One region of the Stenotrophomonas sp. YJH_SMC_36 genome, then DNA from elsewhere that is predicted to be linked to it. Evidence: riboswitches for the same ligand, from Rfam matches in the RefSeq annotation. Region 1 holds a riboswitch; the other holds the start of a gene.

Region 1 (4,792 bases):
GCGGCCCCACGTCGTACAGGTGCGTTGCGTGTCGTATCCCTACCCGCTGGTCGTGTTCGACCTCGATGGCACGCTGGTCGACAGCGCCGCCGATATCGCCGAAGCCCTGAACCGCACGCTGGAGGACATCGGCCTGGCCCGTGTGCCGGAAGCCACCGTGCTGGGCTGGATTGGCGACGGTGTCCGCCGGTTGGTCGAGCAGGCCGTGCATGCCGCAGGGCGGCAGGTCGATCTGGCCGAGGTCATGCCGGTGTTCATGGTGCATTACCGTGAGTGCCTGCTGCGCAGCCCACGCCTGCTCGACGGTGTGGCCGAAGCACTGGCGCAGCTGCGGGAACGCGCTGTGCCGCTGGCCATCTGCACCAACAAGCCTGCAGCGCTGGTGCCGCCGCTGCTGCAGCATCTGGGCGTCGGCGATGCGTTCGCGCTGGTGCTGGGCGGCGATTCGCTGCCGCAGCGAAAGCCCAGCGGCGAACCACTGCGGCACATCGCGGCACACTTCGGCGTGCCGGTGGATGCATGCCTGATGGTGGGTGATTCGTTGACCGATTACCGCGCGGCGGAAGACGCGGGAATGCCGATCGTGCTGGTGCGCTACGGTTATCCGCGTGGCCTGGACCTGGCCACCGCAGCTGCGGTGGCGGTGATCGACGATCTGCGCGAACTGCCGGGCCTGGCCGCGCGCATCCCGGTATAGCGCCGGGCCTGCGCCCGGCGCGCCTGCTCATTTCGGCTGGTAGCGCACGCTCAGCTGATACTCGCGGCCCGGCTGGTTGAACCACGCCACGGTCTCGTACCTGCGGTCGAACACATTGGTTGCCCGGGCCAGCAGCGACCACGATGGCGTGAGCGCGTACTCGGCGCGCAGATCCAACGTGCCATAGCCGCCGACCTTCACCGTGTTGGCGGCATCGTCATAGCGCTTGCCCGCACCCTGTACGGTCAGGCCGGCACGGAATGCGCCGAAGCGGCGATCCACATCCAGCCGTGCGGTCTGCTGTGCACGGCGCGGCAGCCAGTTGTCGAACTGGCTGCTGCCGTTCGTGCGGTTGCGCGGGTCGGTGTAGCTCAGCTGTGCAGCGATGTCGAAGCCGGCCAGCACGACGCTGCCGGTCAGTTCGGCACCGCGGATGCGCGCCTTCTCCACCTGCTGCATCCTGAAGGTGGCTGCATCGTAGGTGATCAGGTCATCGATGCGGGTCTCGTACACATCCAGGCCCCAGCGCCAGCCCTGGCCCTGCTGCGAAATGCCCAGGTTGGCGCTCTTCGACTTCTCAGGATCCAGCGTCGGCACGCCGCTCCACGGGTCATACAGGTCGCTGAAGGTGGGAGCCTTGAAGGCCGTGCCGTAGCTGGCGTTGATGCGCAGGCCGTGATCCAGCTCCATCGCCCAGCCGATGCTGCCGGTGGCATGGTTGCCGAACTGCTGGTTGTCGTCGTTGCGCGCGCTGGCCTGCAGCTGGTGCCGGCCGAAGCGCCCCTGGTACTGCATGAACACACCGGTGTTGCGACGGCTGTCGACACGATAGCCGGCACTGCTGCCGTCCAGGTTGTCCTCACTCCAGTCCACACCGGCACTCAGCAGCTGGCCTTCGGCCACGCCGAAGTCGCCCTGCAGCGACGCGCTGTCACGATGCGTCTGCGCGCTGCCATGCACGCCGTCCGTGCCGACGTTGTCCGATTCGTTGTCACTGCGACCGACGTTGGCGGTCAGCACCAGCCGTTCGGCCGGCGTGTAGCGGACCTTGCCGGACAGTACCTGCTGGCGCGTCTCGGAGTAGTTGTAGTAGCCGTCGTAGTGGTTCTGGCCGTCGGCGCGCAGCGCGCTGCCCTCCACCGTCCACTGCTCGTTGAAGTTGTAGCCGCCGCGCAGGCTCTTGGAGAGGTTGCGGTAGCCGTCGCGGTCGGGTTCGTCGGCGAAGCAGCCGGTGAACAGCGTGGCCGAGCCCCGGCAGGCATCGATGCCATCGGAATGCTGGTAGGCGATGTCGGCGCCGAACCAGCCGCGTTCGCTGCTGCCACCGATGCCGCCGCTGGCCTCACGCAGGCCATTGCTGCCACCGCCCAGCTGCAGATGTGGCGCGAAGTCGCCCTGGTTGCGGCGGGTGAAGATCTGGATCACACCGCCGATGGCGTCGGCGCCATACAGGCTGGACTGCGGGCCCCGCACGATCTCCACGCGTTCGATCTGCGCCAGCGGCAGGTCCTGGATCATCGCCAGGCCGAGATCGGCGCTGTTGATGCGCACGCCGTCGACCAGCACCACCGTGTGGCCGGAGTTGGTGCCGCGCAGGAACAGCGAGCTCTGCTTGCCCAGGCCGCCGGCGTTGGTGAGGTTGATGCCGGCGCGGCCACGCAGCAGGTCCTGCAGCGAAGTGGCCTGGCTGGACTCGATCTGCGTCCGGTCGATCACCTGCGCAGGCGCGATGCTGTCCTGCAGGGCGATGGGGGTGCGGGTGGCCGTGACCAGGATGGGATCGAGCGCGCGGGCGCCATCATCGGCCTGGGCCAACGCGGGCAGGGCGGCCAATACGGCCAGGGAAAGCAATCGGGACTGCAGCTTCATCGGGGGACTCCAGGTGCCACGCACGCCCGCGTGGCGAAGGGGAGGAGCCGCGGAGGCAGGCAAGCGCCGATGCCGCAGGCAGTGCTGCGGACATCCAGCGCCATGCCCACCGCATCGCGACCTGAGGCTTCCGGGCCGGTCTCCGGGCTTGCCGCCAGGCGGCGCGAGGCCACCGTCCAGGCGCCTTCCCATGCTGTTGGCACAGTGGCGGTCTTGCCTGGAACTGACGTGCTTACCGTTGCGGGGGCAGCGCCGGCATGGCGTGGGTTCACGCGTCACCGGCTTCCCGTTTCAACCTGCCGGCCATGCCGCAGGTCACCTGGAAGTGCGCGCAGTCTACGGCATCGGCATGCCCGGTGCGGCGCATATGCGGCAATGTCTGTGGAGCTGATGATCCCCAGCCACTAGAATTGCTGCTTGATCCCGTGGTGCCGTTGCCGATGTCCGCCCGTTTTCCGCTGTCCCCGCGTTGCCTGCACAGGACGCATGCATGATCCTCGACCTGGTCCGCCACGCCGGCAACGGTCGCGACGAGTACCTCGATGGCCGCAGCGATCCACCGCAGCTGGCCCGCCTGCCACAGGAACTGGTGGAGGCCTACGCCACGCAGCCCTGGGAGCGGGTGATCAGCTCGCCCCGCCTGCGGTCACTGCACACAGCGATGGCGCTGGCCACCCCGCGCGGGCTGGACGTGGATGCGGACGAGGAGTGGGAAGAACTCGACTTCGGCGACTGGGACGGGCAGGCACTGTTCGACCTGCCGGAGCAGGCGTTGGCGGCATTCCATGCTGATCCGCATGCGTATCCGCCGCCCAACGGCGAAAGCTGGGGGCACTTCGAGCGGCGCATCGCGCGTGCGCTCGACCGCCTGCTCGACGATGACGACCCGCTGCCGACCGTCGTGGTCAGCCACGGTGGCCCGCTGCGCATGGTGCTGTCACAGGTCTGCGGCCTGCCGATGTCGCTGTGCTGGGCGCTGCGCATCGACCACGGTACGCGCCTGCGGGTCAGGCTGGAGCGTGGTGAGGCAGGCCTGGTGGGCGAGCTGCTGGAGTTGCAGCAGCCCTGATCCGGCCGGCGCCGATCAGTCCTCGTCGGCGCTTCCGGCCACGTCTTCTTCTGCGTCGTCGTCTGCGTCGAAACGCTGCTCGTGCACCGGCCCCGAGGCCGGGCCGGCCGCCTTCAGCGGGTGCGCGGCGATGCGCGCTTCGTAGTCCTGCACCAGCGCCTCGCGCTGCGGCTCGCCCAGTTCCTGCCAATGGCAGTCCAGCAGGGCGCCTTCCAGAGAGTAGAGCAGGTTCAGGCTGGGCTTGAAGCCGGCGCGCTTGACCTTGACGAAGGCACCCACCGCGCCGACGGCGGCCAGATCGTCACGGCTGCGCAGACCGACCTGGCGCAGCCACGCCGCACTTTTCGGACCGATGTTGCGCAGCTTCGGCGCACTCATCCCAGCGCCTCGACGAAGACGCGCGCGATGGCTTCCAGTCCGGCCTGGTCATCGGCATCGAAGCGACCGGTCTTCGGGCTGTCGATGTCGAAGACTCCGATCAGTTCATCGCCGCGCAGCAGCGGAACGACCAGTTCCGAGCGGGAGGCCGAGTCGCAGGCGATGTGGCCCGGAAAGGCATCGACATCGTCGACGCGCTGGGTCACGCGCTGGCGGGCCGCGGCACCACACACGCCCTTGTCCAGCGGAATGCGCACGCAGGCCGGCAGCCCCTGGAACGGGCCGACCACCAGCTCCTGGCCATCGTAGAGATAGAAACCCACCCAGTTCAGGTCGGGCAGGGCGTGGAAGACCAGCGCCGAGAGATTGGCCGCGTTGGCGATGCGGTCGGACTCTCCATGGACCAGGCCACGGGCCTGTTCAAGCAACTGGGCGTATTGTTCCGGCTTGCTGCCGGTAAGCGAGGCATTGGCGAACATGACCGCAGTCTAGCAAGCGTGCCGGGCCAGCGATAATGCACGCTCTGTTGCCCCGCTGGAGCCTTTGATGCCGTTGCCCGCTGCCCTGCCATCCGCGCTGTTCGTCACCGGCACCGATACCGAGATCGGCAAGACGGCGGCCAGCACCGCGCTGCTGCACGCCCTGCGCCGGCGTGGCCTGCGAGCGGTCGGAATGAAGCCTGTGGCCAGTGGCAGCCAGGATCTGGGGCAGGGCCTGCGCAACGAGGATGCGCTGGCGCTGCAGGCGGCCAGTCGGCCGGTGCCGGACTACGTCGACGT
Region 2 (4,792 bases), on a different contig from region 1:
GATGCCCCCATCGGAGAACCAGCAGATCCGGAAGGCGGTGATCACCGGGCCGCAGGCCTGGCCGGCACTGGTCAGCCCCTCCATGCTGTCGGCCACGTTGTGTTCCGGATCGGAGGCGGTCGCTCCAGGCTCGCAGCGGCGCTCGCGGCGCGAGGGCTCATGCAGCGGCACTGCGCTGATCAGCAACGGGAAACTCAGGCTCATCCGCGTTGCCACCAGTACCGGCAGCTGCGGCCCCTGCGGCAGGCGGTAATAGAGTCGTCCATCCACGCCCAGCGGCGGACCCGCATGGTTGACCAGCCACTGCACCACGCTGGCCGGGAACAGCTGGTCGAACTCTTCGCGCAGGAACCAGAACTGCGCGCCGCCCAGCGGCAGCGTGCGGGGTTCGTTGTGCGATACGCAGGTGGTGATCATCTGCAGGGTGATGGCATGCGGGCTGTCCGGCTCGTCTGCATAGCGCGGCGCATCGTGCAGGTCGGCAAAGGTAAGCGGCACATCGGCCGGCTTGCCTGACAGCTGCTGCAGGCAGCTGTGCAGCCATTCCGTCAACGCCGGCCGGCGCGCGTCGCTGCCGAGGCCGCTGCACAGGCCCAGCAGATTGCGTCGTGCCACCCGCGCGACCCGCAGCGCGGCCCCGGCCACGCCAGCGCCGTAGGCGCACAGCAGGGACGGCAGCAATGTTGCCGCCACTCCACTCCAGCCGCCGCCCCACGCGCCCAGCGCGAGCAGCAATGCCAGCGACACCAGCACTTCCAGCGGCGCGATCTGGAACACGGCGATGGCCAGGCACAGCAGCTTGCGGGGCCAGCCTGCATTGCCGGTCAGCACCACCAGCAGCCGATAGGCTGCACGCGCGCCGCGCGCCGGCTGGAACAGACCGTAGATGAACCCGCGCCGCGACAGCTGCGCCGACACCGCCGACAATCCACCGTACCCGGCATCGCCGGGCAGCGGCTCGCCCGCCTGCTGGCGGCGATCACCATAGGCCGCCGCCGCAGCCACCGCGGCGGCGATGGCGCCTGCCGAGGTGCCACCGATGCTCTTGAAGCGATACTCGCGCGCCAGCGCCAGTACCGCATTGGGGTACACGATGCCGCTGGTGATGCCACCTTTCATGACCAGATCGCAGTACTTCGCCGCCACACGTCACCTCCCGTCCGTCGGTTGCCAGTATCGCAAGCCGGCCTCTCACTGCCTGAGAAAGGTGCCACATCCCGGTGGTGTGATGCCGGGCCTTGACCATTGCTGCCAACCGGCCTACCTTGTGCACGCCGAAGGTATTCATCTCTTCATGCGAATGAAGGGATGAATTTAAACGGGAATCCGGTGAAGGCGCTTCGCGCGCCCATTCCGGAGCTGCCCCGCAGCGGTGAATGGAAACGAATCCTGCCAACAGCACTGGGCTCGCGCCTGGGAAGCGGCAGGTAGTAGGTGGGCTGCGGCCCGCGTCCAACAGCCCGAATACCGGCCCCGGCCGGGGGACACGACCGTCCCCTGACTCGACCTGGAATCTCCGCGGGGAGGTTGCCGGGGCCGTCGTCGTCCTGCGCCTGCAGGGTGCGCGGCCACGTGCGTCCTTTTCACGGCATCCGGTTCGCCCGCGGGGGCGAAGGTCGCTGGCAAGACGCCCGTGGGCCGGCAACGGCACGCGTCGTCCTGCGGTTCCTTCGTTCCTCAATGCCGACATGCAATGAGGACACGCTGCAATGACCACTGTTACCAACCTGGGCTTTCCCCGCATCGGCGCCAAGCGCGAACTGAAGCGGGCGCTCGAACGCCACTGGGCCGGCGAGGACGACGCCGCCACCCTGCAGGCCACCGCCGCGGCGCTGCGTGCCCGGCACTGGCAGCTGCAGATCGAGGCCGGCGTCGATGTACCGCCGAGCAACGACTTCAGCCTGTACGACCAGGTGCTCGACACCGCATGGCTGTTCGATGCCATTCCCGAACGCTACCGCGAACTGGCCGCGCACGATCCACTGGCCGCCTACTTCGCCACGGCCCGTGGCCTGCAGCGCGATGGCATCGACCTGCGCGCGCTGGAGATGACCAAGTGGTTCGACACCAACTATCACTATCTGGTGCCGGAACTGCACGCGGACCAGGCCTTCGCCCTGCGCGGTGACAAGCCGCTGACCGAGTTCAACGAGGCCAGGGCGCTGGGCATCCACACCCGTCCGGTGCTGCTGGGGCCGGTGAGCTTCCTGCTGCTGTCCAAGACCACCGACGGCAGCGCCGCACTGGACCTGCTGGATGCCCTGCTGCCGGCCTATGTGCAGCTGCTCGGCCAGCTGGCCGACGCCGGTGCCGACTGGGTGCAGCTGGATGAGCCGCTGCTGGTGCAGGATCTCGACGCCGATGCGCAGGCAGCCTATGAGCGCGCCTATGCCCGGTTGGCCACGGCACGGCGTCCGAAACTGCTGGTCGCGACCTATTTCGGTGCGCTCGAGGACAACCTGGCGTTGGCCACCGGCCTGCCGGTGGACGGACTGCACGTGGACCTGGTGCGCGCGCCGGAGCAGCTGGACGCCGTGTTGAAGGCGCTGCCGGCCGAGCGCGTGCTGTCGGCCGGCCTGGTCAACGGCCGCAACATCTGGCGCACCCATCTGGACAACGCACTGATCCTGGCCCGGTTTGCCCAGGTGGACCGCGGCGCCGACCGGCTCTGGCTGGCACCGTCCTGTTCCCTGCTGCACACGCCCGTGGATCTTGCGTTGGAAAAGAAGCTGGATGACGAACTGAAGGGCTGGCTGGCGTTCTCCCGGCAGAAGCTGCAGGAACTGCGCCTGCTGGCCGACGCGCTCGATGGCAGGGTGGATGCGGAAGCGGGCCTGGCTGCCAACCGCGCTGCACTGGAGGGGCGTCGTCGCTCGCCACGCGTGCACAACCCGGCCGTGGCCGCACGCCTGGCCGCGCTGACCGTAGCCGATGCGCAGCGGCACACCGCCTACCCGCAGCGCCGCATCGCACAGCATGCGGCGCTGCAGCTGCCGCTGCTGCCCACCACCACGATCGGTTCCTTCCCGCAGACGCTGGAGGTGCGCGAGGCACGCGCCCGGCACAAGTCCGGCAAGCTGGGCCTGGCCGAGTACGAGGCCTTCCTGGAACAGCAGACCGCGCATGCGGTACGCGTGCAGGAAGCGCTGGGCCTGGACGTGCTGGTCCACGGCGAGTTCGAGCGCAACGACATGGTCGAGTACTTCGGCGAGCAGCTGGAAGGCTTCGCCTTCACCGGCAACGGCTGGGTGCAGAGCTATGGCTCGCGCTGCGTCAAGCCACCGGTGATCTTCGGCGACGTCAGCCGCCCGCAGCCGATGACGGTGCGCTGGTCCAGTTACGCGCAATCGCTCACCGACAAGCCGATGAAGGGCATGCTGACCGGTCCGGTGACGGTACTGCAGTGGTCGTTCGTGCGCGACGACCAGGAACGCGATGTGACCTGCCGGCAGATCGCGCTGGCCCTGCGGGACGAAGTGCAGGACCTGGAAGCAGCCGGCATCGGCGTGATCCAGGTGGACGAGCCGGCCATCCGCGAGGGGTTGCCGTTGCGCCGCGCCCACTGGCGCGCCTACCTGGACTGGGCGGTGGAATCGTTCCGCATCAGTACCAGCGGCGTGCGCGATGCCACCCAGATCCACACCCACATGTGCTATTCGGAGTTCAACGACATCATCCACTCGGTCGCAGCGATGGACGCGGACGTGATCTCGATCGAGACCTCACGCTCGCGCATGGAACTGCTGGATGCCTTCGTGAAGTTCAACTATCCCAACGAGATCGGCCCGGGCGTGTATGACATCCACTCCCCCCGCGTGCCGGACAAGGCGGAGATGGTGGACCTGCTGCGCAAGGCGCTGGCCGTGCTGAAGCCGGAGCAGCTGTGGGTCAACCCGGACTGCGGGCTGAAGACCCGTGGCTGGCCGGAAACCCGCGCTGCACTGCAGGCACTGGTTGCCGCCGCAGTGGAACTGCGTGCCGAGCACACCGACGCCCGCGTCGCCTGACCTGTCTCTCCACCCCGATGCACGGGCCGCCGCCGTTGCCGGCGGTCCGTGCGGTACCTGATGATGACCGAGCTCCAACGCCCCACCCTGTCCCTGCCCGCCGACGGCAAGCGCCTGCTGCTGCATTCGTGCTGTGCGCCCTGCTCCGGCGAAGTGATGGAGGCGATCACCGCCTCCGGGATCGACTACGCGATCTTCTTCTACAACCCCAACATCCATCCGGTGAAGGAATACGAGCTCCGCAAGCAGGAGAACATCCGCTTCGCCGAGCAGCATGGCGTCCCCTTCATCGACTGCGACTACGACACCGACAACTGGTTCAGCCGCGCGCGCGGCATGGAGAACGAACCCGAGCGCGGCATCCGCTGCACGATGTGCTTCGACATGCGCTTCGAGCGCACGGCGCTGTATGCGCATGAGCACGGCTACGACACCATCAGCTCGTCGCTGGGCATCTCGCGCTGGAAGAACATGGCGCAGATCAATGACTGCGGCATCCGCGCCGCGGCGCGCTACGAGGGCCTGCAGTACTGGGATTACAACTGGCGCAAGGGCGGTGGTGCCAGCCGCATGATCGAGATCAGCAAGCGCGAGCGGTTCTACCAGCAGGAGTACTGTGGCTGCGTGTACTCGCTGCGCGATGCCAACCGGCACCGCCGGGAGACCGGCCGCGAGCGGATCCGGATCGGGCTGCTGTATTACGGCCAGGACAACGAAACGCCGCAGGGCGATTGACGTGTGGCGAGGGGGCGGCCACGCTGGTCGCCTCTTCCGCCGCGCTGGAA

The links. A riboswitch is a leader RNA that binds a small molecule or an ion and turns the genes downstream of it on or off. The one in region 1 is predicted to bind cobalamin.
Region 2: another riboswitch for cobalamin. It lies ahead of metE (5-methyltetrahydropteroyltriglutamate--homocysteine S-methyltransferase); the one in region 1 lies ahead of btuB (TonB-dependent vitamin B12 receptor).

The regions. Positions count from the first base shown of each region.
Region 1 covers NZ_JCAFTD010000008.1:135,927-140,718, forward strand. The annotation lists gene gph (phosphoglycolate phosphatase) at 29-697, shown strand; gene btuB (TonB-dependent vitamin B12 receptor) at 725-2,566, opposite strand; cobalamin riboswitch at 2,683-2,904, opposite strand; gene AC5P76_RS16265 (histidine phosphatase family protein) at 3,057-3,635, shown strand; gene AC5P76_RS16270 (TfoX/Sxy family protein) at 3,651-4,013, opposite strand; gene AC5P76_RS16275 (GAF domain-containing protein) at 4,010-4,492, opposite strand; gene bioD (dethiobiotin synthase) at 4,560-4,792, shown strand, end outside.
Region 2 covers NZ_JCAFTD010000005.1:80,579-85,370, forward strand. The annotation lists gene AC5P76_RS10795 (patatin-like phospholipase family protein) at 1-1,119, opposite strand, end outside; cobalamin riboswitch at 1,261-1,490, shown strand; gene metE (5-methyltetrahydropteroyltriglutamate--homocysteine S-methyltransferase) at 1,710-4,007, shown strand; gene AC5P76_RS10805 (epoxyqueuosine reductase QueH) at 4,068-4,742, shown strand.